Regions from separate parts of the Micromonospora sp. WMMD754 genome, predicted to be linked through region 2. Evidence: predicted binding sites of a transcription regulator. Region 2 holds the regulator's gene; the other holds the start of a gene.
What was found. Region 2 encodes HrcA, which represses chaperone genes, less so after heat shock. Its sites were predicted from a motif close to GGTTNGCACNCTCNNNNNGAGNGTGCNAACC; they were not measured.
Positions count from the first base shown of each region.

Region 1: groES (co-chaperone GroES) is a predicted target of HrcA. The motif match lies at 2,883-2,913, and genes of this name have one in related genera.

Region 1 is NZ_CP186058.1:1,146,148-1,158,158, reverse strand. Features, by position in the region: gene ACN27B_RS05405 (sugar ABC transporter substrate-binding protein) at 1-817, opposite strand, end outside; gene ybaK (Cys-tRNA(Pro) deacylase) at 1,013-1,492, opposite strand; gene ACN27B_RS05395 (THUMP-like domain-containing protein) at 1,559-2,791, opposite strand; gene groES (co-chaperone GroES) at 3,045-3,359, shown strand; gene groL (chaperonin GroEL) at 3,430-5,076, shown strand; partial or broken gene ACN27B_RS05380 (molybdopterin-binding oxidoreductase) at 5,200-5,631, shown strand; partial or broken gene ACN27B_RS05375 (molybdopterin-dependent oxidoreductase) at 5,857-6,927, shown strand; gene ACN27B_RS05370 (WhiB family transcriptional regulator) at 7,300-7,683, opposite strand; gene ACN27B_RS05365 (response regulator transcription factor) at 7,936-8,748, shown strand; gene ACN27B_RS05360 (DUF5319 domain-containing protein) at 8,764-9,168, opposite strand; gene guaB (IMP dehydrogenase) at 9,366-10,928, shown strand; gene ACN27B_RS05350 (GuaB3 family IMP dehydrogenase-related protein) at 10,963-12,011, shown strand, end outside.
Region 2 is NZ_CP186058.1:573,658-585,668, forward strand. Features, by position in the region: gene ACN27B_RS02655 (serine hydrolase domain-containing protein) at 1-838, opposite strand, end outside; gene ACN27B_RS02660 (histidine triad nucleotide-binding protein) at 841-1,191, opposite strand; gene ACN27B_RS02665 (SDR family NAD(P)-dependent oxidoreductase) at 1,268-2,029, shown strand; gene ACN27B_RS02670 (16S rRNA (uracil(1498)-N(3))-methyltransferase) at 2,121-2,855, opposite strand; gene dnaJ (molecular chaperone DnaJ) at 2,857-4,002, opposite strand; gene hrcA (heat-inducible transcriptional repressor HrcA) at 4,076-5,098, opposite strand; gene ACN27B_RS02685 (DUF4870 domain-containing protein) at 5,275-5,916, shown strand; gene hemW (radical SAM family heme chaperone HemW) at 5,960-7,183, opposite strand; gene ACN27B_RS02695 (enoyl-CoA hydratase-related protein) at 7,203-7,988, shown strand; gene ACN27B_RS02700 (hypothetical protein) at 8,127-8,987, shown strand; gene ACN27B_RS02705 (MOSC domain-containing protein) at 9,003-9,638, opposite strand; gene ACN27B_RS02710 (carbohydrate ABC transporter permease) at 9,655-10,485, opposite strand; gene ACN27B_RS02715 (carbohydrate ABC transporter permease) at 10,482-11,474, opposite strand; gene ACN27B_RS02720 (sugar ABC transporter substrate-binding protein) at 11,471-12,011, opposite strand, start outside.

The DNA of each region.
Region 1 (12,011 bases), 570 kb from region 2:
GCAGGCCCTCCTTGGTGGCGTCCTGACCGGTCACCGGGACCTTGCCGTTGAGCTTGTTCTTCTTGAGCACCGAGATGGCCGCGTTGCCCAGACCGTCGTTGGCGGCGAGCACGCCGTCGATCTTGCCGCCGGCCTTGGTCAGCTGCTGCTCGAAGATCGTGGCGGCCTGCGCGTTGTCCCAGGCCGGCACCGAGTCGTCGGCGACCTTGGTGTACTCCTTCGAGTCGAACTTCGGCTTGAGGACCGAGTCGTACCCGTTCTTGAACAGGGTGGCGTTGTTGTCGGTCGGCGAGCCGTTGAGGTACGCGATCGACGGGTTCTTGACGCCCTTGTCCGTCAGGCACTTGCTCAGGCCCTCGCCCTGGAGCTTGCCGACGGCCTCGTTGTCGAAGCTGACGTAGTACTGGGCGGAGCCGCCCAGGGTCAGCCGGTCGTAGTCGATGGTGGCGACGCCCTGCGACTTGGCCTTGTCGAGCACGGCCTTGCCGGTGCCGGAGTCCAGGTTGACGATCATCAGGACGTTGACGCCGTTGGTGATCATCTGGTCGGCGATGGTCTGGAACGCGGTCTTGTCGTTCTGCGCGTTCTGGATGTCCGACTCCACGCCGGCGGCGTCGAACGCCTCCTTGAGGAACTTGCGGTCCGCGCCCTCCCAGCGGGCGGAGGACTTGCTGTCCGGCAGGATCACGCCGATCTTCGGCTTCTTGTCGCTGGAGCCGCCGGCCTGGTCGGAAGAACCGCCGTTGTCACCACAGGCGGCCATGCTGCCGGTCGCGAGGAGACCGACGGCCGCGAAGGTGAGGAGTCCCTTGCGCATGTGCACGGGTCCTTTCGGGGGGTGGGGGAGTAGAGGTCGATGTTTTGTTGTGTCCGGCAACGTATTCCGCGCTTCCCGCGCTCCGCAAGAGTGCCGAGGTCAGAAGTTTGTTGGCGGCGGTAACAATTCAGCAACGCGGTTGTCACCCGGCCGACACCCGCGGCGGAAACGCTCCCACCGTCCGCTACGGGTGGTTCAACCGGCGGCGATCGGGGCGGTCCGCGCCCCGGTGAGCGCCACCAGGTCACCCGGCGCGAGCTGCACCTGCAGGCCCCGGCGGCCGGCCGAGACGTACACCGTCGGGTGTGTCGACGCGGAGGCGTCGACCACCGTCGGCAGTCGCCGGCGCTGCCCGAGCGGGCTGATCCCGCCCCGGACGTAGCCGGTCGCCCGTTCGGCCACTGTCCGGTCGGCCAGCGCGGCCCGCTTGCCGCCCACCGCCGCGGCGAGGGCCTTCAGGTCCAGCTCGCCGGTCACCGGCACCACGGCCACGGTCAGCTCGCCGTCCACCTCGGTGACCAGCGACTTGAACACCCGCTCCGGCGGCACCCCGAGCGCGGCGGCGACCAGCGCGCCGTAGTTCGGCGCGTCCGGCGAGACGTCGTACGGGTGCGTGCTGTGCGCGATCTTCCGCTTGGCCAGCAGCGCGGTCGCCGGAGTGCCCTGTCCCGCCATGACCGTCAAGCTAACCCGGCTGCGGCTCCCCGGCGAGCCGGAACGGGCGCCGGCCGGGGACGGCGGTCAGGCGGCGGCCGGCACCGGGCGGCAGATCAGCACGGTGGGCGCACCGGCCACCCGGGTGAGCACCAGGCTGGCCGCCGCCTCGCCGGCCAGGCGCAGGTCGCGGCGCAGCTTCTCCGGCTCCAGCGCCGAACCGCGCTTGAGGATCTCCACCCGGCCGACCCGGCGCTCCCGCAGCAGCGCACGCAGGCGCTTGAGCGAGAACGGCAGCACGTCGGTGACCTCCAGGCAGCGCGCGTACGGGGTGAGCCGGGCCGCGTCCGCGTAGAGGTAGGCGATCGACGGGTCCGCGAGGGTGGCGTCGAGGTCGGCCGCCAGCTCGGCGACCAGGTGCGCGCGCACCACGGCCGGGTCCGGGTCGTACAGGAACGGCCGGACCGGGCCTACCGCCGCGTCGACCGCGCCGGTGCCGGTGAGGTGATAAGAGGGGGCCCTTCCTCTACCGGAGGCGTTAACAGGGGGCCCTTCCTTCTCCCGCAGCACGGTGGCGCGGCGGGGGACGTCCGCGAGGGGCCCGCACCAGAGCGCGGCCTCCACCAGGTCCCCGTCGACGCTCACCCACTCCGCCTCGGCGCCGGCCGGAATCAGCGCGTGGTCCAGCCCGGGCGCCACCTTGACCACGGTGCGCGGCACCCGCTCGGCCAGCCCGACGACGAAGTCCCACGGCGGCGAGTAGGCGTTCGGGTCGAAGATGCGCCGGCCGGTGCCGGCCCGTCGTCGCGCCGGGTCGCAGAACGCCCCGTCGACCCGGCTCACGTCGAACGTGGTGGCGTCGCCGCACTCCACCGTGACCAGGTCGGCCAGCCCGGCCGCCTCGGCGTTCGCGGCGGCCATCGCCGCGGTGACCGGGTCGGCCTCCACCGCGTACACCCGGATGCCGGCGCGGGCCGCGGCGAGCGCGTCGGCGCCCAGCCCGCAGCCCAGGTCGGCGAGCGTGGTCACGCCCGCGGCGCGCAGCCGCGCGGCCCGCCGGTCGGCGACCGCCCGGCGGGTGGCCTGCTCCAGCCCCGGCCGGGTGAGGAACATCCCGGCCGCCACCGCGCCGAACTTGCCGGCAGCCCGGCGGCGCAGCTCCGCCTGGGTCAGCGCCGCCGCCGCGAGCCCGCCCGGGATCCCGGCCGAGCGCAGCGCGGCGGCCGCCGCCAGCGGGTCGCCGCCGGCCACCCGCGCCGCCGCGGCGAGCGCGGCCGACCCCTCGGGGGTACGCAGCGCGGTGAGCTGGTCGAGGTCCACCCGCTCATTCTCCCGACCCGCCTGGTGGCCGACACGGCGGGCGACGCGCTGGCACTCTCCTTGACGGAGTGCTAGCCGAGGAATAACCTGCGATTAGCACTCTCACCCTGAGGGTGCCAACGCCCGGGCCCGTGCCCGGGGGTTGAGCGCCAGGCGGACCGGCACCCGCGACGACGGCCCCGCCCGGTGGCATGTGGCAGATTGACGCTGGTCGGCATGCCGACCGGTAACGACACCAAGTACCCGGGAGGGTATGCCCGTGACTACCGCGACCAAGGTTGCGATCAAGCCGCTCGAGGACCGCATCGTGGTCCAGGCGAACGAGGCCGAGACCACCACCGCCTCGGGCATCGTGATCCCCGACACCGCCAAGGAGAAGCCGCAGGAGGGCACCGTCCTCGCTGTCGGCCCGGGCCGGATCGACGACAAGGGCAACCGCGTGCCGGTCGACGTGAAGGTCGGCGACACCGTCCTCTACTCGAAGTACGGCGGCACCGAGGTCAAGTACGCCGGCGAGGAGTACCTGGTGCTCTCCGCCCGCGACGTCCTCGCGGTCATCGAGAAGTAAGCAACCGATCAGTGTCGTTGCCCCGGTCCGGCTCGCCGGGCCGGGGCAACGTCGCTTCGAAGGGATACTGATGGCGAAGATCCTCAGCTTCTCGGACGACGCCCGGCACCTGCTCGAGCACGGTGTCAACGCCCTCGCGGACGCGGTCAAGGTCACCCTCGGCCCGCGCGGTCGCAACGTCGTCCTGGACAAGAAGTTCGGTGCGCCCACGATCACCAACGACGGCGTGACCATCGCCAAGGAGATCGAGCTCACCAACCCGTACGAGAACCTCGGCGCGCAGCTGGTCAAGGAGGTGGCGACCAAGACCAACGACGTCGCCGGCGACGGGACCACCACCGCCACCGTGCTGGCCCAGGCCATGGTCCGCGAGGGCCTGCGCAACGTGGCCGCCGGCACCAACCCGACCGGCCTGAAGCGGGGCATCGACGCGGCGGCCGCCAAGGTCTCCGAGGCGCTGCTCGGCAAGGCCGTCGAGGTCGCCAGCAAGGAGTCGATCGCGCACGTCGCGACCGTCTCCGCGCAGGACTCCACCATCGGCGAGCTGATCGCCGAGGCGATGGAGCGGGTCGGCCGCGACGGTGTCATCACCGTCGAGGAGGGCTCGGCGCTCACCACCGAGCTGGAGGTGACCGAGGGTCTCCAGTTCGACAAGGGCTTCATCTCGCCGAACTTCGTCACCGACGTGGAGGGGCAGGAGTCGGTCCTGGAGGACCCGTACATCCTGATCACCACGCAGAAGATCTCGGCCATCGAGGAGCTGCTGCCGCTGCTGGAGAAGGTCCTCCAGAACAACAAGCCGCTGCTCATCGTCGCCGAGGACGTCGAGGGCCAGGCCCTGTCCACGCTGGTGGTCAACGCCATCCGCAAGACCATCAAGGTCTGCGCGGTCAAGGCCCCCGGCTTCGGCGACCGCCGCAAGGCGATGCTCCAGGACATGGCCATCCTGACCGGCGCCGAGCTGGTCGCCCCGGAGCTGGGCTACAAGCTCGACCAGGTCGGCCTGGAGGTGCTCGGCACCGCCCGTCGCGTCGTGGTCGACAAGGAGAACACCACCGTCGTCGACGGTGGCGGTCAGTCCTCCGAGGTCGCCGACCGGGTCGCCCAGATCCGCAAGGAGATCGAGGCCTCGGACTCCGAGTGGGACCGGGAGAAGCTGGCCGAGCGGCTGGCGAAGCTCTCCGGCGGCATCGCGGTGATCAAGGTCGGCGCGGCCACCGAGGTCGAGATGAAGGAGCGCAAGCACCGCATCGAGGACGCCATCGCCGCGACCAAGGCCGCGGTCGAGGAGGGTACGGTCCCGGGCGGCGGCGCCGCGCTGGCCCAGATCCTGCCGGTGCTCGACGACGACCTGGGCTTCACCGGCGAGGAGAAGGTCGGCGTCTCGATCGTGCGCAAGGCGCTGGTCGAGCCGCTGCGCTGGATCGCGCAGAACGCCGGGCACGACGGCTACGTGGTGGTGCAGAAGGTCGTCGCCCAGGAGTGGGGCACCGGCCTCGACGCCGCCACCGGCGAGTACGTCGACCTGGCCAAGTCCGGCATCCTCGACCCGGTGAAGGTGACCCGCAACGCGGTCTCCAACGCCGCGTCGATCGCCGGCCTGCTGCTCACCACCGAGAGCCTGGTCGTGGAGAAGCCGGCCGAGCCGGAGCCGGCCGCCGCCGGTGGGCACGGCCACTCGCACGGCCACGGCCACCAGCACGGCCCGGGCTTCTGACCCGAGGAGTACGCCCGACTTCGGGGCGCACCGCCGAGCCGGCGGTGTGCCCCGACGTGCTTACGGAACGCTGACGAGATTGGCAGCCGGCCCGCCCGGTCGACCAGACTGGACGGCGTGCGCATGATCTCCCGCCGCCACGCGGCGCTTGCCGGTGTCGTCGCCGCCGTGGTGGCGCTCGGCACCGCCGAGCCGGTGGCCGTCCTGACCGGCCCCCGGTCCGCCCCGCTGATCGCCGTCGGCGGTGTCGTCGTCGACCTGGTGCCCGAGCCGCTCAAGCAGTTCGCCATCGCCGTCTTCGGCACGTACGACAAGATCGCCCTGCTGGTCGGGACGGCGCTGCTGCTGGCCGGCTTCGCGGCGCTGCTCGGCCTGGCGGCGGCCCGGCGACTGGCGGTCGGCCTGGCCGGCATCGCCGTGTTCGCCGTGCTCGGCGTCGCCGCCGCGCTGACCCGACCCGGCGCGGACGCGTTCGACGCGCTGCCCTCCCTGGTCGGCGCCGGCCTCGGCGGGCTGACGCTCTGGGCGTTCGTCGCCGGCCCGTTGAGCCCGGACCGCGCCGAGGTCGACCGGGCGCGCCCCGGGCAGGGGCCGGACCGCGCCGGGGTCGACCGGGCGCGCGCCGGACAGGTGCCGGACCGCCACGAGGTCGACCTGGCCGCCGGTGAGCCGGCCGGGACGCCCCCTTCCACGCCCCCGCCACCCCCGCCACCCCCGGCGGCTGCCGCGTTCGCGCGCGAGGAGGAGACCCCGGGCGGCTGGGAGCCGGCCCGGCACGACGTTCCGGAGTCGCGACGTCGGTTCCTGCGGGGCGTCGGCCTGCTGACCGGGGCGGCGGCGGTGGCCGGGCTCGGCGGGCACTGGCTGGCCGGCCGGCGTGGCGTCTCGGCGGCCCGGGAGGCGGTGACGCTGCCCGCGCCCGCGACGCCCGCGCCGCCGGTACCGGCCGGCGCGGACCTGTCGCTGCCCCGGCTCGCCCCCTACGTCACGCCGAACCGCGAGTTCTACCGGATCGACACCGCGCTGGTGGTGCCGCAGGTGGACCCGGTGACCTGGCGGCTGCGCATCCACGGCCGGGTCCGCAACCCGATCGAGCTGAGCTTCGACGACCTGCTCGCCCGCCCGATGGTCGAGCGGTACGTGACCCTGGCCTGCGTCTCCAACGAGGTCGGCGGTGACCTGATCGGCAACGCCCGCTGGCTCGGCGTGCCGATCAAGGAGCTGCTCGACGAGGCCGACCCGGAGGAGGGTGCGGACCAGGTGGTCGGGCGCGCGGTGGACGGCTGGACCTGCGGCACCCCCACCTCGGTGCTGCGCGACGGGCGGGACGCGCTGCTGGCGGTGGGGATGAACGGCGAGCCGCTGCCGGTCCAGCACGGCTTCCCGGTGCGGATGGTGGTGCCCGGCCTCTACGGGTACGTCTCGGCGTGCAAGTGGGTCACCGAGCTGGAGCTGACCAGCTTCGCCGACTTCGACGCGTACTGGGTGCCGCGCGGCTGGTCCGCCCAGGGCCCGGTCAAGACCCAGTCCCGGATCGACACCCCGCGTGCCCGCAGCCGCCCGGCCGCCGGCCCGGTGACGGTCGCCGGGGTGGCGTGGGCGCAGCACCGCGGCGTCCGCCGCGTCGAGGTACGCGTGGACGACGGCCCATGGCGGGAGGCGACGCTGGCCCCGGCGGTGTCGACGGACACCTGGGTGCAGTGGTCGTGGCGATGGGACGCCGCGCCCGGGGAGCACACCCTCCAGGTACGCGCCACCGACGCGGCCGGCGAGACGCAGCCGGAGCGGCGCAGCCCGGTGGCCCCCGACGGCGCCACCGGCTGGCACACCGTCACGGTCACCGTCGCCTGACCGGTCCAGGCCCGTCGGCGCCGTCAGACGCTACGGACCGCGACGCGGTGTGGCGATGCGGGGCGCGGCGGTCCGGGGCGTGACCGGGCGGGACGGGGTGACCGCGTTGGCGGGCCGTGCGGCGGTCGGCCAGGTGAGGCAGAGGCGATCCGCGGGGGTCGGGAAGGGCCTCGGACCTGCCTAGGAACTTGATGACGTGAACGATTCGGTTTCGGGGTCGACCCCCACGCGTCGGGGCGGCCGCTGCTGCGGGCGCTGCCGTCACTCGCCTGAGTCGTTCAGGTCATCAAGTTCCTAGGCAGCCGGAAGGGTGGCCGAAGCGGCGATGCCGCGCCCCGGGACGGGGCGCGGCATCGGAAGGAGCGCGGTGGGTCAGGCAACCTTGCGCTGGTCCGGCACGGCGGTCTTGTGCGGCCGGCCGAGGCGCGCCTCCAGCCGGGCGATGTCCACCCGGCTCTGCCGGCGGTCGGCCAGGTCCTCCCAGCCGAGGGCGAGCAGGCGCAGCCGCTCGGACTCGCTGAAGCCGCCCCAGACGCCGTAGGGCTCGCGGACCGCGAGGGCGTGGGCGGCGCACTCGGCGCGCACCGGGCAGGCGCGGCACACGGACTTGGCGCCGGTCTCCCGGCGCAGTCGGGAGGAGCCGCGCTCGCCGTCCGGGTGGAAGAACTGGGCGCTGTCGCGGCCACGGCAGGCGCCGAGCCGCTGCCAGTCCCAGAGGTCGACGATGGGTCCAGGCAGCCTACGTACGTTCGACATCAGCACCCCTCCTCCCGCGCGGCACCGCGGAGAATGTTCGTGGCCAGCTACCGGGCGGCGGTCCGCGCGGGATGCCGGTTCCGGATGAACGACTCGGTACCCGAGCTGTCCCCGCCTCACACATCTGTGATCGAAAACCTCGGACAGTCAGCGGCATATGCCCCAGATGTCGGAAAAGTTCGGATGATTGCCCGGAACCCCCTCCCCGGCCGACCCCCACGTGGTCTGCTCTGAGTCGGAGAGGAGACCACAGTGCGTAGCGTTCTCGTGTGCGTTCGGACACCATTGGCGGCCCAGCATCTGACCTCCGCGGCGGCGCGGCTCGGGCTGTCCGGCGTCGTCCGGACGGCCGTCTCCGATCCCGAGGTGATGTTGCGGCTCGCCGAGCGTCCGGTCGACGTGGTGCTGGCCGACACCGCCCTCACCCGGCCGGACAGCCCCGGTTTCGTGCGTCGGGTGCTCGCCCGCGCCCCGCAGGCCGCGGTGCTGCTGCTGGGCCCGGAGGAGTCGGAGTCGGCGGCGGCCACGATCAGTGCCGGTGCGCGCGGTCTGATCCAGAACGCCGACCACGATCTGACCAGCGCGGTGGCGAAGGCGCTGCTGCTGCTCTCCGCCCCCGGGCGGACCAACCGGCACCGGGTGGCCGACCCGGCTCGGGACGCGGCGGCAGTCGGCGGGTCGACCCGGGCGGCGGCGTCGGGGCGTACCCCGGGCGGGCCCGGCTGGCCGGCGACCGCGACGGACGCCGCCGGCCTGCCCACGGTGGTGCCGGTGCAGCGCGGCGAGGACCCGAACGACCCGGCTGCGGACGGGGCCGAGGCGCCACCGGCCGGTGGCGCCCAGCGACCGGCGCGGACGCCGCGCAGCGCGGTCGGGCTGACCGAGCGTGAGCTTCAGGTGCTGCTCGGCATGGCGGAGGGCAAGAGCAACGCGGAAATCGGGCGGGAGTTGTTCGTCTCCGAGGACACCGTCAAGACGCACGCCCGGCGACTGTTCCGCAAGCTGGGTGCCCGGGACCGGGCGCACGCCGTGGCGGCCGGGTTCCGGGCCGGCCTGGTCGCCTGACCCGGTCGGCGGCTGTCACTCCTCCGCGGTGTCGTCAGTGCCCTCGGTGAGCGTGTCGTGCACGCCGTCGGCGTAGCCGCGGGCGTAGTCCCAGCTCACGTAGTGGTCGGGGTCGGGGTCGTAGGCCGGCTCGTGCACCCGGGGCCGCCCCGAGTTGAGCAGGTGGCGCAGGTTGCCCCGGAGCAGGTCCCAGTCGAAGTAGTGCGGCTCGCGGCAGTCCTCGCACTCGATCACCAGCCCGCGCACCCCGATCGGCTGGAGCAGCGCCTGGTAGATCTCCAGGTCGGCGAGATCCTCCAGGACGTCCTGCCGCTCGACCTCGGTCAGCGGGTCGAGCGCGTCGTCGTCGCCGGGATCGTGCAGGCCGGCAGCCGGATCGGCCGGGTCGCCGTTGAACGGGTCGATGGGCTCGTCGTGCACCCCCTCACCGTAGACCCCGCGCCGCCGGAAAGCCCGCCCACGGCCGTGCTGTGGCCCGGCCTACGCCGGGCCCGCCGCTGCCCGGGGCGGGGCAGGCCAGTGGGTACGATGAGGCGACGCGCCGTCACGCCGGCGCACGCCGGTGCCCGCGCGCGCCGCCTCGCTGCAGCCCGTTCGACCAGCTCAGGGGAGCAATCGTGGAGAATTCGCCCAGCACCGAGATCCCGGCCGGCCGCGACGGCGGGGAGCTGGGTGGCCATCTGCCCGAGTTGCCGGCCGGTTCGGCCCGGGTGGTGCCGCTCGGGCTGACCTTCGACGACGTGCTGCTGCAGCCGGGCGAGTCGGACGTCGTGCCGAGCCGGGTCAACACCCGCACCCGCCTCACCCGCAACATCGAGCTGACCGTGCCGCTGCTGTCCAGCGCGATGGACACCGTCACCGAGGCCCGGATGGCCATCGCCATGGCCCGCCAGGGCGGCATCGGCGTGCTGCACCGCAACCTCTCCGTCGAGGACCAGGCGCTCCAGGTCGACCTGGTCAAGCGCTCCGAGTCCGGCATGATCACCAACCCGGTGACCGCCAGCCCGGACGACACGCTCCGTGACGTGGACGCGCTCTGCGGGCGCTACCGCATCTCCGGCGTGCCCGTGGTCGACGGGCAGGGCCAGCTGGTCGGCATCGTGACGAACCGCGACATGCGCTTCGTCTCCGACCCGGCCACGCCGGTCCGCGACATCATGACCCGGACGCCGCTGATCACCGCCCCGGTCGGGGTGAGCAAGGACGACGCGCTCGACCTGCTGCGCCGCCACAAGGTGGAGAAGCTCCCGATCGTCGACGAGTCCGGCGCGCTGCGCGGCCTCATCACGGTCAAGGACTTCACCAAGAGCGAGCAGTACCCGGAGGCCACCAAGGACGAGGCGGGCCGGCTCCGGGTCGCCGCCGCGATCGGCGTGGGCGAGGACTCGTACAAGCGGGCCCGGACGCTCGTCGACGCGGGCGTCGACGTGCTGATCGTGGACACCGCGCACGGTCACCAGCGGGCGGTGCTGGAGATGGTCGGCCGGCTCAAGCGGGACGTGACCATCGACATCGTGGGTGGCAACATCGCCACCTACGCCGGCGCGAAGGCGCTCGTCGACGCCGGCGCCGACGGCGTCAAGGTGGGCGTCGGCCCGGGGGCCATCTGCACCACCCGGATCGTGGCCGGGGTGGGTGTCCCGCAGATCACCGCGATCATGGAGGCGGCGCGGGCGGCCCGGCCGGCCGGCGTCCCGGTGATCGGCGACGGCGGCATCCAATACTCCGGCGACATCGCCAAGGCGCTGGTGGCCGGCGCCGACACGGTGATGCTCGGCAGCCTGCTGGCCGGCTGCGAGGAGAGCCCCGGTGAGCTGATCTTCGTCAACGGCAAGCAGTACAAGGCCTACCGGGGCATGGGCTCGCTCGGCGCGATGCAGTCCCGCGGCCAGGTCAAGTCGTACTCCAAGGACCGCTACTTCCAGCAGGACGTGACCAGCGACGAGAAGCTGGTGCCCGAGGGCGTCGAGGGCCAGGTGCCCTACCGCGGCCCGCTCGCCCAGGTCGCCCACCAGCTCACCGGCGGTCTGCGACTCGCCATGGGATACGCGGGCGCGGAGAGCATCGCCGAGCTGCACCAGCGTGGGCAGCTCATCCGGATCACCGCGGCCGGGCTCAAGGAGAGCCACCCGCACGACATCCAGATGACCGTCGAGGCGCCCAACTACCACACCCGCTGACCCCCCTCCACCCCCGAACACATCTGGAGTCCCCATGCGTGACGTGGTCGAGATCGGGCTGGGCAAGACCGCGCAGCGCGGTTACCACCTGGACGACATCGCCATCGTGCCGAGCCGCCGCACCCGGGACGTCGACGACGTCTCCACGGCCTGGCAGCTCGACGCCTACCCGTTCGGCATCCCCTGTGTCGGGCACCCCTCGGACGCGACCATGAGCCCCGCCTCCGCGGTGCGCCTCGGCCAGCTCGGCGGCCTCGGCGTGCTCAACGTCGAGGGCCTCTGGACCCGCTACGAGAACCCGGCGAAGATCCTGGAGGAGCTGGCCGGCCTCGGCGAGGACGCGCGGGCGACCAAGCGCCTCCAGGAGGTCTACGCCGAGCCGATCCGCCCCGACCTGATCGCCGAGCGGGTCCGCGAGCTGCGGGCCGGCGGCGGCACCGTGGCGGTCCGGGTGTCGCCGCAGCACACCCTGGCGCTGGCCCCGGTGATCCTCGACGCCGGCGTCGACATCCTGGTCATCCAGGGCACGCTGGTCTCCGCCGAGCACGTCTCCACCACCGACGAGCCGCTCAACCTCAAGGAGTTCATCGCCGACCTCGACCTGCCGGTCATCGTCGGCGGCTGCACCGACTACAAGACCGCGCTGCACCTCATGCGCACCGGCGCGGCCGGCGTGATCGTGGGCATCGGCGGCGACGACTGGTCCACCACCGAGTCGGTGCTCGGCATCCGGGTGCCGATGGCCACCGCCATCGCCGACGCCGCCGCGGCCCGCCGCGACTACCTGGACGAGACCGGCGGCCGGTACGTGCACCTGATCGCCGACGGCGACATGCAGACCTCCGGCGACATCGCCAAGGCCCTCGGCTGCGGCGCCGACGCGGTGATGCTCGGCGAGCCGCTCTCGCTCTGCGAGGAGGCCCCGGCCGGCGGCGCCTGGTGGCACTCCGCGGCCAGCCACCCGTCCCTGCCCCGGGGCGCGTTCGAGGTGGCCGGCGAGCCGCTCGGCTCGATGGAGCGGCTGCTGTTCGGCCCGGCCGACGAGCCGGACGGCCAGCTCAACCTCTTCGGCGGGCTGCGCCG
Region 2 (12,011 bases):
CCAGGATCAGCCCCAGCCCGAAACCGGCCGCCCAGAGCGACTCGTCGGTCGTGGTCAGCGGCCAGCGCATCTCCTCGACCGTGGCCGGGGCGAGGACCGCGCCGGCCGGGTCCAGCGCCCGCGGGTCGGCCAGGAACGCCGCCCAGCGCGCCATGTCCGGCGCGGTGCTCCACAGCTGGGCGGCGGGCGCCACCGCGCCGAAGTCGGTGGGCGGTTCCGGGTGCGCCTCGTCGGAGTATTCGTCGACCAGGAAACCGGTCGCCGCCCGCTCCCCCGGCCGGGCGCCGGTGGCGGTCAACCCGAGCGGGTCGAGCACCCGCTCGGCGAGCACCTCGGCCCAGGAGCCACCCCGCAGCCGGGCGACCAGCTCGCCGAGCAGCGCCATGCCGAGGTTGGAGTAGTGGAACCGCCGGCCGGTGGGCAGCACCCGCTCGACCCGGGTCAGGTCCGCCAGCAGCTCGTCGACGGCGGGCGCGCGCAGGCTGTCCCACACGTCGCCGTGCGGCTCGCGTTGCAGGCCGGCGGTGTGCGACAGCAGCCGGCGCACGGTCAGCTCGCCGTGCGCGGTGAGGTCGAGGTGCCGCCCGATCGGGTCGTCCAGGTCGAGCAGGCCGTCGTCGCGGCACTGCATGACCAGCGTCGCGGTGAAGGTCTTGGTGACCGAGCCGATCCGGAAGACCGTCTCGGCGTCGAGCGGGGTGTCGTTGCCGGTGCCGCCCACCGCGCAGGTCCAGAGCGGGCGGTCGGCCCGGTGCAGGGCCGCCGAGACCGCCGGGATCCGGCCCTTCGCCTGCGCCTGCCGCACCATCCGGTCGAGCCGGTCGGAGATCCCGGTCATGGTCACCGGCAGAGCATCGGGCCGAGCGGCGCGCCACCGAGCAGGTGGGCGTGCACGTGGAAGACCTCCTGGCCGCCGTACGGGCCGGTGTTGAACATGAGCCGGAAGCCGTCCACCGTCAGGCCCTCCTCCTCGGCCACCACGGCCGCGGTGTGGAGCACCTCGCCGGCGAGCCCGGGGTCGCCCTGGGCGAGCGTGGCCACGTCCGCGTAGTGCTCCTTGGGGATCACCAGCACGTGGGTGGGCGCCTTCGGGTCGATGTCCCGGAAGGCGAGGGTGGTGGCGGTCTCACGGACGATGGTGGCCGGGATCTCTCCGGCGACGATCCGGCAGAACAGGCAGTCGACTCCCATCGCCGCAGTCTAGGGAGGGGCGATGACCGACGGGGCCCCGGCCGGCCCCTCGGCGCGGTGCGGCAGGATGGCCGGCATGGCGGGACGGGCGGTGCTGGTGACGGGGGCCTCGCGGGGCATCGGACGGGCGGTCGCGCGGGCGTTCGCGGCCGGCGGGGACCGGGTGGCGATCCACCACCGGGACTCGGCCGAGCTGGCCGAGGCGCTGCGCGGCGAGCTGCCCGGCGACGGGCACGTGGTGGTCCGCGCCGACCTGGCCGACGCGGACGCGGTCCGGGTCATGGTGGACGAGGCGGCCCGACTGCTCGGGGGCCTCGACGTGCTGGTCAACAACGCCGGCGTCTTCGGCCCGGCGGACCCGCCGCACCCCGTCTTCGGCAGCAGCTACGAGCAGTGGCGGGCGCGGTGGCGGGAGGTGCTCGACACCAACCTGGTCGGCGCCGCGAACGCGGCCTGGTGCGCCGCCCAGCACATGCGGGAGCGGGGCGGCCGGATCGTGAACGTCTCGTCCCGGGGCGCGTTCCGCGGTGAGCCGGCGAACCCGGCGTACGGGGCGAGCAAGGCGGGGATGAACGCGATGGCGCAGTCGCTGGCGGTGGCGCTGGCCCCGTACGGCATCGGGGTGGCCTGTGTGGCTCCCGGCTTCGTCGAGACGGACATGACCAACGAGCACCTCAAGAGCGAGCGCGGCGACGCGGTCCGGGCCCAGTCCCCGTTCCACCGGGTGGCCCGCCCCGAGGAGATCGCCGCCGCCGTGCACTGGCTGGCCAGCCCGGAAGCGGAGTGGGCCGCCGGCACCATCATCGACCTCAACGGCGCCTCCTACCTCCGCACCTGACCCCGCCCTCCCCCGCGATCTTGCACTTCCGGCCCTCGCGATGGGCGTTTCGTCACCTTTGCCGGGTCACAAAGTGCAAGATCGACGAGGGTTACCAGCGGGAGAGGCGGGTGGAGAGGACGGAGAGGGCGGCCACGCCGGCCGTGGAGGTGCGGAGCACCGAGGGGCCCAGGCGGACGGGGTGGGCGCCGGCGTCGGTGAACGCGGTCAGCTCGGCCTCGGCGATGCCGCCCTCGGGGCCGACCACCAGCACAATCTCGCCGGTCGACGGCAGCTCGGCGGTGGTCAGCCGCTCCTCTGCCTCCTCGTGCAGCACGAAGGCGGCCGCCGCGCCGGCGATCCGTCGGGTGACCGTGGCGGTGGACTCGTCGGGTGCTCCCGCCACCACCGGCAGCCACGGTCGGCGGGCCTGCTTGGCGGCCTCGCGGGCGGTGGCTGCCCACTTCTCCCGGGCCCGTACGCCCCGGTCGCCGCGCCACTGGACGACCGAGCGGGACGCCGCCCACGGCACGATCTCGTCCACGCCCACCTCGGTCATCGCCTGCACGGCCAGCTCACCCCGGTCGCCCTTGGCGATGCCCTGCACCACCACCAGCCGGGGGACGCACGCGTCCGCGTACCCCCGGGTGGTGACCCGCAGGTCGAGCGTGCCCCGGCCGACGGCGGTGACCACCGCGGCGGCGGTGCCGCCCCGGCCGTCGGCGAGCAGCAGTTCCTCGCCGACGCGCAGCCGTTGCACGGTGGCCGCGTGGTGCCCCTCCGGGCCGTCCAGCGTCAGCGTGTCACCGGTGGGCAGCGCCTCGACCAGGAACAGCGGGGCGGACACCTCAGGCGTGCCCGTTGAAGGCGTCGCGCATCCGGGAGAAGAAGCCGCCCTGCTTGGTCAGCTCGGCGACCTCCTCGCCCCGGGTCTTGGCGAAGTCGCGCAGCATCCGCTCCTGGTCGGCGTCGAGCTTCGTCGGGGTCCGCACGTCCAGGTGGACGTAGAGGTCGCCACGACCGGTGCCGCGCAGGTGCGGCACGCCCCGGGCGCGCAGGCGCAGGGTGCTGCCGGGCTGGGTGCCCGCCTTGACGTCGACGGTCTCCTCACTGTCGAGCGTCTTGATGGTCAACCGGGTGCCGAGCGCGGCGGCGGTCATCGGCACGGTGACCCGGCAGTGCAGGTCGTCGCCCTTGCGGGAGTAGACGTCGTGCGGCCGCTCGTGGATCTCGACGTAGAGGTCGCCGGCGGTACCGCCGCCCGGACCGACCTCGCCCTGCTGGGCGAGGCGGATCCGCATGCCGTCCTCGACTCCGGCCGGGATCTTGACGGTCAGCGAGCGACGGGTGCGCACCCGGCCGTCGCCGGCGCAGGTCGGGCAGGGGTGCGGGATCGTGGTGCCGTAGCCCTGGCAGACGGTGCACGGCCGGGCGGAGACCACCTGGCCGAGGAACGTCCGCTGCACCGACTGGACCTCGCCCCGACCGCCGCACGCCTCGCAGGTGGCCAGGTGGGTGCCGGCGGCGGTGCCGGCGCCCGAGCAGGTGGTGCAGAGCACGGCGGTGTCGACGGTGATCGGCGCCTCGACGCCGAACGCGGTCTCGTTGAGGTCGAGCTCCAGCCGCAGGATCGCGTCCGCGCCCGGACGGGTGCGCGGCCGGGGACCCCGGCTGCCGCCCGCCGCGCCGCCGAAGAACGCGTCCATGATGTCCTGGAAGCCGACGAACGGGCCGGCGCCACCGGGACCACCCGGACCGCCGGCGCCCCCGCCGCCCGGGGCGAGCGGGTCGCCACCCAGGTCGACGATCTGCCGTTTCCGGTCGTCCGAGAGAACCTCGTACGCGGCGTTGATGTCCTTGAACTTCTCCTGTGCCTCCGGGTCCGGATTCACGTCCGGGTGGTACTGCCGCGCCAGCTTGCGGTAGGCGCGCTTGATCTCGTCGTCGGAGGCGTCCCGGCTCACGCCGAGAATGCCGTAGTAGTCCCTGGCCACTGCGTTCGGTGTCCTCATGTTCGTCTCGCGTCACGCCGGTCGTCGGCCGAGGCCGGCCGTCGGCCCTGACTGGTCAGTTCTGGGCCAGCAGTTCGCCCACGTAGCGTGCCACGGCCCTCACCGTGGCGATGGTGCCGGGGTAGTCCATCCGGGTCGGCCCGAGCACGCCGAGCCCACCCACGATCGTGGCACCCGGGCCGTAGCCGGTGCTGACCACCGAGGCGGCCCGCAGGTTGTCGATCTCGTTCTCGTCGCCGATGAGCACCCGGGTGGTGCTCGGCTCCGTCTCGCCGATCAGCTTGAGCAGCACGACCTCCTCCTCGAGCGCCTCCAGGATGGGGCGCAGCGAGCCCTGGAAGTCGAGCAGGCCACCCCGGGTGAGGTTGGCCGTGCCGGCCAGCGCGATGCGCTCCTCGTGCCGTTCCACGAGCGTCTCCAGCAGCACGGTGGAGAGCGTGGTCATGGCCGGGCGCAGCTGGGGCGCGGACTCCTCGACCAGCGCCTGCACCAGCGGCGGCGTCTCGGCCAGTTGGCAGCCGACCAGCTTCTCGTTGACCAGCCGGCGCAGGGCAGTGACGTCGTCGGCGGGCACCGGGGCGGGCAGCTCGACCAGCCGCTGCTCGACCCGCCCGGTGTCGGCGATCATGACGACCATCAGCCGGGTGGTGGAGATCGGCACCAGCTCCAGGTGGCGCACCTTGGAGCGGGCCAGGCTCGGGTACTGCACCACGGCGACCTGCCGGGTCAGCTGCGCGAGCAGCCGGACCGTGCGGTGCACCACGTCGTCGAGGTCGACGGCGCCGACCAGGAAGCGCTCGATCGCCCGCCGCTCGGCCGGACTGAGCGGCTTGACCCGGGACAGCCGGTCGACGAAGAGGCGGTAGCCACGGTCGGTGGGCACCCGGCCGGCGCTGGTGTGCGGCTGCCGGATGTAGCCCTCCTCCTCCAGCACCGCCATGTCGTTGCGCACGGTCGCCGGCGAGACGCCGAGCTGGTGCCGCTCGACCAGGGCCTTGCTGCCCACCGGCTCCTGCGTGGCGACGTAGTCCTCGACGATCGCGCGCAGCACGGCGAGCTTCCGGTCGTCGAGACCCATGTCCCCCACCTCCTGACGCGGCTGGCACTCGACTGTAGCGAGTGCCAGTCTACGTCGGCACCCCCGCCGACGCGATGATCAGCGACGGACCTCCGGTGCGCCCCACCGCCCTCCGTCGACGCGCCGGGGCCGAACAGCCCTGGTGCCACTTGCCGGCGGGACCTACCGTGACGTGCATGACTGAACCTCCTCGCCCTCCCGGAGCGGGGGACCCCGGCCCCCAGCCCGACCCGACCGCGCCGTCGGCGCCCTACGGCTCCTCGCCCGCCGGTGAGCCGCCCACCGCACCACTGTCCGGGGCACCGGCGGCGGGCGGCTATCCCCCGCCCGGTGACTATCCGCCCCCGGGCGGCCAACCCCCGTCGGGCGGCGGCTACCCGCCGCCGGGTGGCTATCCCCCGCCGGGCGGCGGCGCGCCGGGCTACGGCGCCGGCTACCCCGGTGGCGGCGGGTACGGCCCGCCGGCCGGTTACGCCAACAACGACGACAAGACCTGGGCCCTGGTCGCGCACTTCGGCGGCGCCGCCGGGATGCTGATCGGTGGCGGCGTGCTGGGCTGGATCGCGCCGCTGGTGGCGCTGCTGGCCCGGGGCAACCAGTCCCCCACCGTCCGGGCGCACGCGATCGCCGCGCTCAACTTCCAGCTCATCTGGTCGGTCATCGCGCTGGTCGGCTGGATCCTCACCTGCATCCTGATCGGTCTGGTGATCGGCTTCGGCGCCATGATCGTCGGCATCGTCTTCGGCATCCTGGCCGGGGTGAAGGCCAACGAGGGTCAGCTCTACCGCTACCCGATGTCGGCCAGCCTGATCAAGTGATCCGCTCCGGCCGGTCCCGGACGACGGGGCCGGCCGGCGCCGGTCAGGGCAGCAGGTCGCGGACCACCGCGTCGGCCAGCAGCCGGCCGCGCAGGGTCAGCACCACCAAGCCCCGCGCGTACGCCCCGGCGTCCAGCAGCCCCGCGTCCCGGGCCCGCTCGGCGCCGGTCCGGCCGGCCTCGTCGAGCACGTCCAGCGGCAGCCCGGAGGCGAGCCGCACCCGCAGCATCACGTCCTCCATGTGCTGCTCGTCGGGCGTCAGCCGTTCCCGGGCCAGCGCCGGTGACGCGCCCTCGGCCAGCCGCGCCGCGTACGCGGTCGGGTGCTTGACGTTCCACCAGCGCACCCCGCCGACGTGGCTGTGTGCCCCCGGGCCCAGGCCCCACCAGTCGGCGCCGGTCCAGTAGAGCAGGTTGTGCCGGCACGCCGCCGCCGCCGAGCGGGCCCAGTTGGACACCTCGTACCAGGAGAAGCCGGCCGCGCCGAGCGCCTCCTCCGCGGCCAGGTAGCGGTCCGCCGCCACGTCGTCGGAGGGGTACGGCAGCTCGCCCCGGCGCATCCGCGCGGCCAACCGGGTGCCGTCCTCCACGATCAGGGCGTACGCGCTGACGTGGTCCACCCCCGCCTCGACCACCTGCGCCAGCGAGGCGGCGAAGTCCTCGGCCGTCTCCCCCGGCGTGCCGTAGATCAGGTCCAGGTTGACGTGGTCGAATCCGGCGTCGCGCGCCTCCCGGGCCGCGGCGGTGGCCCGGCCGGCGCTGTGCCGGCGGTCGAGCACCGCGAGCACCCCCGGCGCGGCGGACTGCATGCCCAGCGAGATGCGGGTGTAGCCGGCGGCCCGCAGCGTCTTGAGCGACTCCGGGGTGACCGACTCGGGGTTGGCCTCGGTGGTCACCTCGGCGTCGGCGGCCAGCCCCCAGGTGCGGTCGATCCCGTCGAGGATCCGGGCCAGGTCGTCGGCGGGCAGCAGGGTGGGCGTGCCGCCACCGACGAAGACGGTGTCGACCCGCGGCGGCGGCGTGTCGCCGAGCACCCGGTCGGCGAGCGCCAGCTCGGCCAGCACGCTGTCGGCGTACGTCTCCCGGCTCGCCCCGCCGCCCAGCTCCGACGCGGTGTACGTGTTGAAGTCGCAGTAGCCGCACCGGCTGGCGCAGAACGGGACGTGCACGTACACGCCGAAGCCGCGGGCGCCGACGGCGCGGCGGGCGGCGGCGGGCAGCGAGCCGTCGCGCGGGACGGGTTCGCCTTCTGGAAGGACGCCGGGCATGGCCACTAGTGTGCCCGGCATGACCTCTCCGGACGCTCTCGTGCGGGTCGCCACGGCCCGTGGGGTGACCACCCTCACCCTGGACAGCCCGCACAACCGCAACGCGCTCTCCACGGCGCTGATGACCGAGCTGCTGGCCGGGCTGGCCGCCGCGGTCGCCGACGACACGGTCCGGGCGATCGTGCTGGACCACACCGGTCCGGTCTTCTGCTCCGGCGCCGACCTGAAGGAGACCGCCGCCGCGTACGCGAGCGGGACCGTGCCCGCCGGGATGCTCGGCGACGTGCTGGTCGCCGTGCGGGAGTGCCCGAAGCCGGTGCTGGCGAAGGTGGCCGGGCCGGCCCGGGCCGGCGGGCTGGGCCTGATCGCGGCCGCCGACCTGGCGGTCTGCGCGCAGGAGGCGACGTTCGCGTTCACCGAGGTGCGGATCGGGGTGATCCCGGCGGTGATCTCGGCGACCGTGCTGCCCCGGCTGAGCCCTCGGGCCGCGGCCGAGTTGTACCTGACCGGGGACACCTTCGACGGCCGGCGGGCCGCCGAGGTCGGCCTGGTCACCGCCGCGGTGCCGGCGGACGGGCTGGACGCCGCCGTGGAGCGGTACTGCGCCTCGCTGGTCAGGGGGGCGCCTCGTGCCCTGGCCGGGGCGAAGGAACTGCTGCGCCGCCCGGCCGCCACCGACCTGCGGGCCGAGATCGCCGAGTTGGCGGCGCTCTCCACCGGGTACTTCCTCTCCGACGAGGGGCGCGAGGGGGTCCTGGCGTTCCGGGAGAAGCGCCCCGCGTCGTGGGTGCCGACCGGAGACTGAGGGGCGGGAGCGCCGCTCACCGGCCGGCCACATCGACGCGGTACGTGGCGGCCCGGTGACGCCGGGGTGAGACAGCCGGTCGGCCGAGCCGGGATGTGAGGTGGCCGACGTACGCTGGTCGGACTGTCGGGACAGGGGGTGCGGGTGCGGACGCGAGCGGCGATCGTGGCATCTGGTGTGGCGGTGTGTGTGCTGGCCCTGCTCGCGATCTGGTTCGTCACCAAGCAGTTCGGTCACCACCTGCGCCTGCCGGTGGCCAGCCGGACCTGCACGGTGCAGGCCGACGGCGAGGTGGTGCTCGGCGCCGACCAGATGGCGAACGCGGCCACCATCGCGGCCATCGGCGTGCAGCGCCGGATGCCCGAGCGGGCGGTGGTGGTGGCGCTGGCCACCGCCTACCAGGAGTCGCACCTGCGCAACATCGCGCACGGCGACCGGGACTCCCTGGGCCTGTTCCAGCAGCGCCCGAGCCAGGGTTGGGGCACGCCGGAGGAGATCCAGGACCCGCGCTACGCGGCGAACAAGTTCTACGCCGCGTTGAAGAGGGTCAGGGGCTGGGAGCGGATGCGGGTCACCGAGGCCGCCCAGCGGGTGCAGCGGTCGGCCTACCCCGAGGCGTACCAGAAGTGGGCGGACGAGTCGCAGGTCCTGACCCGCGCCCTGCTGGGTGAGGCGACCGGAGCGGTGGCCTGCACCGTCGGTTCGACGCCGACCATGCGCGGACCGGCCGCCGCCAGTGCGCTGCTGGAGGGGCTCACGCTCGACTGGGGGTTGCCCCGGCTGACCGCGGGGACCGATCTCACCGGGCTGACGGTGCCGGCGGGCGACGACCGCGACGGCTGGCGCTACGCGCACTGGCTGGTGTCGCACGCCGACGACCACGGCGTGAAGCGGGTCCGCTTCGCGAACCTGGAGTGGACGGCCGAGCAGGGCACCTGGGACCGGGTGAAGGGTGACCCGGCCACGCAGGTGCTGGCCGAGGTCTTCGCCGCGACCTGATCCGGCCGGCGCCGGTCAGCCGGCGAGCCGGCGGCGGACCTTCTCCCGCAGCGGCTCGGGCAGTTCCGGCACGTCGAGCAGGCGGGGTAGCAGCTCCGGCTCCAGCGTGGTCGCGCGGAACACCTCGCCGACGGTCACCCCGTGTGCCGGCCGGTCGACCACCTCGACCGGGTCGCCGGCACCGATCTCGCCCTCGCGCAGCACCCGCAGGTAGGCCCCGGGCGCGCCCCGCAGGGTGAACCGCTTGATCAGGTCCGGTACGCCCCAGAAGCCGGCGAACGTCCGGCACGGCGTGCGCGGCTTGGTCACCTGGAGCAGCGCGGAGCCGACCGCCCAGCACTCGCCGACGACCGCGCCGGTCACGTCCACCGCCCAGGTGCTGAGGTTCTCCCCGAAGACGCCCGGGCGGGGCTGCCGCCCCAACTCCGCGGCCCACCAGGCGGCGTCCTCCTCGGCGTACGCGTAGACCGCCTGGTCGGGGCCGCCGTGGTGGGCCGGCTCGCCGATGAAGTCGCCGGTCAGCCCGGCGGCCGTGACCGGCACCCGGCCCTCGGCCGGACGCTTGTCGATGCCGCTGCGACCGCTCGCGTCGCCCGCCCACTCCGCCTCGGTGACCGTGCCGAGGTTCACCGCCACCAGCCTGCCCGTCATGGCGATCAGCCTAGGCTCAGCCCTTGACCGCGCCGGCGACCAGGCCGGAGACCATCCGACGCTGGACCAGCAGGAAGAAGACGATCACCGGCAGGGTGAACAGCGTGGACGCGGCCATGACCGAGCCCCAGGCCGTGTCGTCCCGACCGAAGAAGAAGGTCATCGCCACCGGCAGGGTGTACTTCTCCTGGTCGTTGATGAAGGTCAGCGCGAAGATCAGCTCGTTCCACGCGGTGATGAAGGAGAAGATGCTGGTCGCCACCAGGCCGGGTGCGACCAGCGGGAAGAGCACCTTGCGGAACGTCTGGGCCCGGCTGGCCCCGTCGATCGCGGCGGCCTCCTCCAGTTCCTTGGGCACCGCGGCGACGAAGCCGCGCAGCATCCAGACCGCGAACGGCAGCGAGAAGCCGAGGTAGGTGAGGATCAGGCTGGGCAGCGTGTTGTACAGGCCGAGCCGCTGGATCATCAGGAACAGCGGAATGACCAGCGCCTCCAGCGGGATCATCTGCACCACCAGGAGCAGGATCAGGAAGCTGGTGCGCAGCTTGAACCGGAACCGGGCCACCGCGGTGGCGGCGAGCAGCGCGACCAGACCGCTCAGCAGCACGGTGGCCACCGCGACCAGCACGCTGTTGAGGAAGAAGTCGACGAACGTCACGCCGGGGATGAGGTTGCCGGTGAGGATCTCCCGGTAGTGCTCCAGCGTCGGCTCCGCCGGCACCGGGCGCGGCGTGGACGAGAAGATCTCCCGGTTGGGCTTCAGCGAGGTCGCCACCATCCAGTAGACCGGGAACGCGGCGAAGAGCGCGACCAGCAGGCCGGCACCGTTGAGGGCGATCTTCTTCACGACTCGTCCTCCTGCTTGAGCACCATGCGGACGTACAGGGCGGTCACCACGAGCAGGATCACGGTGAGGATGACGGCGATGGCCGAGCCGAGGCCGTACTTGGGCGGCGGCGAGAACGCCTCCGCGTACGAGTAGATCGACAGCATGAACGTCGAGCGGTCCTGCGTGCCGCCGGCCAGCACGAACTGCTGGGTGAAGACCTTGAAGTCCCAGATCGTGGAGAGCACCACGAGGATGCCGAAGACCGGCCGCAGCATCGGGAACGTGACCGACCAGAAGACCTTCCACGGTCCGGCGCCGTCGACCCGGGCCGCCTCCTGCAGCTCGGTCGGCACGCTCTTGAGCCCGGCCAGCACGCTCACCGCGATGAACGGGAACGAGTGCCAGACCACCACCAGCGTCAGGATGCCGAAGAACATCAGCGGGTCGTTGAACCAGCCGTAGCCGGTCCAGTCGCTGCGCCCGAACAGGGTCGTGGAGAGCCCGTCCGGGAGCTTGTTGAACAGCCAGGTGACCAGGCCGCTCGTGTCGTCGAAGATCCACTTCCAGACGATCGTGCCGGTGAGCGCCGGAGTGGCCCAGGCGAGCATCACGCAGCTCGCCACGAACGTGGCCATCTTCTTGCCCAGCCGGTTGAGCAGCAGCCCGACCAGGGTGCCCAGCACCATGGTCAGGGCCACGTTGGCGACCGCGAACAGCACGGTGTTGCGCAACACCGTACGGAAGAACGGGTCGCCGAGGATCTGCGCGTAGTTGGCCAGGCCGACCCACGGCCACTCGCGGTCCCCCCGGAGCTGCCGGACGCTGTCCAACTTGTAGAAGGACATCATCACGACCTGGCCGAGCGGCCAGAGCAGGAGCACGGCGATGATCGCCAGGCAGGGCAGGAGCAGCAGGTACGGGAGGCGGTCCACCTTTCGGCGGGGCCGCCGCGCGGGGGTCTCCCCCCGCGCGGCGGCCTCGTCGGTGGCCTCGGTCAGCGTGGTCACTTGGCGTTGAGGATGCTTTCCATCTCGGTGGCCGCGTCGGCGGTTGCCTTCTCGACCGTCTTCTGGCCCTTGATGACCGAGCTGTTCATCGCCTGGGTCACCGTCTTGGTCCGGCTGACCTCGACCCACTTGGGGGTGAGCGGGGTCAGCTTGGTGTTCTGGATGGCGGTGGCGAACGCGGCCATCACCTTGTCGTCGGCGTAGTTGCCGCCGCTGACCAGGTCCTTGTAGACCGGGAAGAAGCCGAGGCTGCTGGCGAACTCCTGGTCCTTCTGCTTGCTCAGCAGCACGGTCATGTAGTCCCAGGCCAGCGCCTGCCGCTCGCTGTCCTTCCAGACCGCGATGTCGGACCCGCCGGCGAACGCCGGGGCGGCCTTGCCGTCCGGGCCGGGGATCGGGAACGTGCCCCACACCTTCTCGATGTCGGGGTTGTCCTTCTTCATCGCGCCGCCCTGCCAGCTACCGGCGAACGCCATGGCGGCCTTGCCGGTGGCGAACTGGGTCCGGGCGTCGACCTCGTTCCAGCCCGCGGCGGCG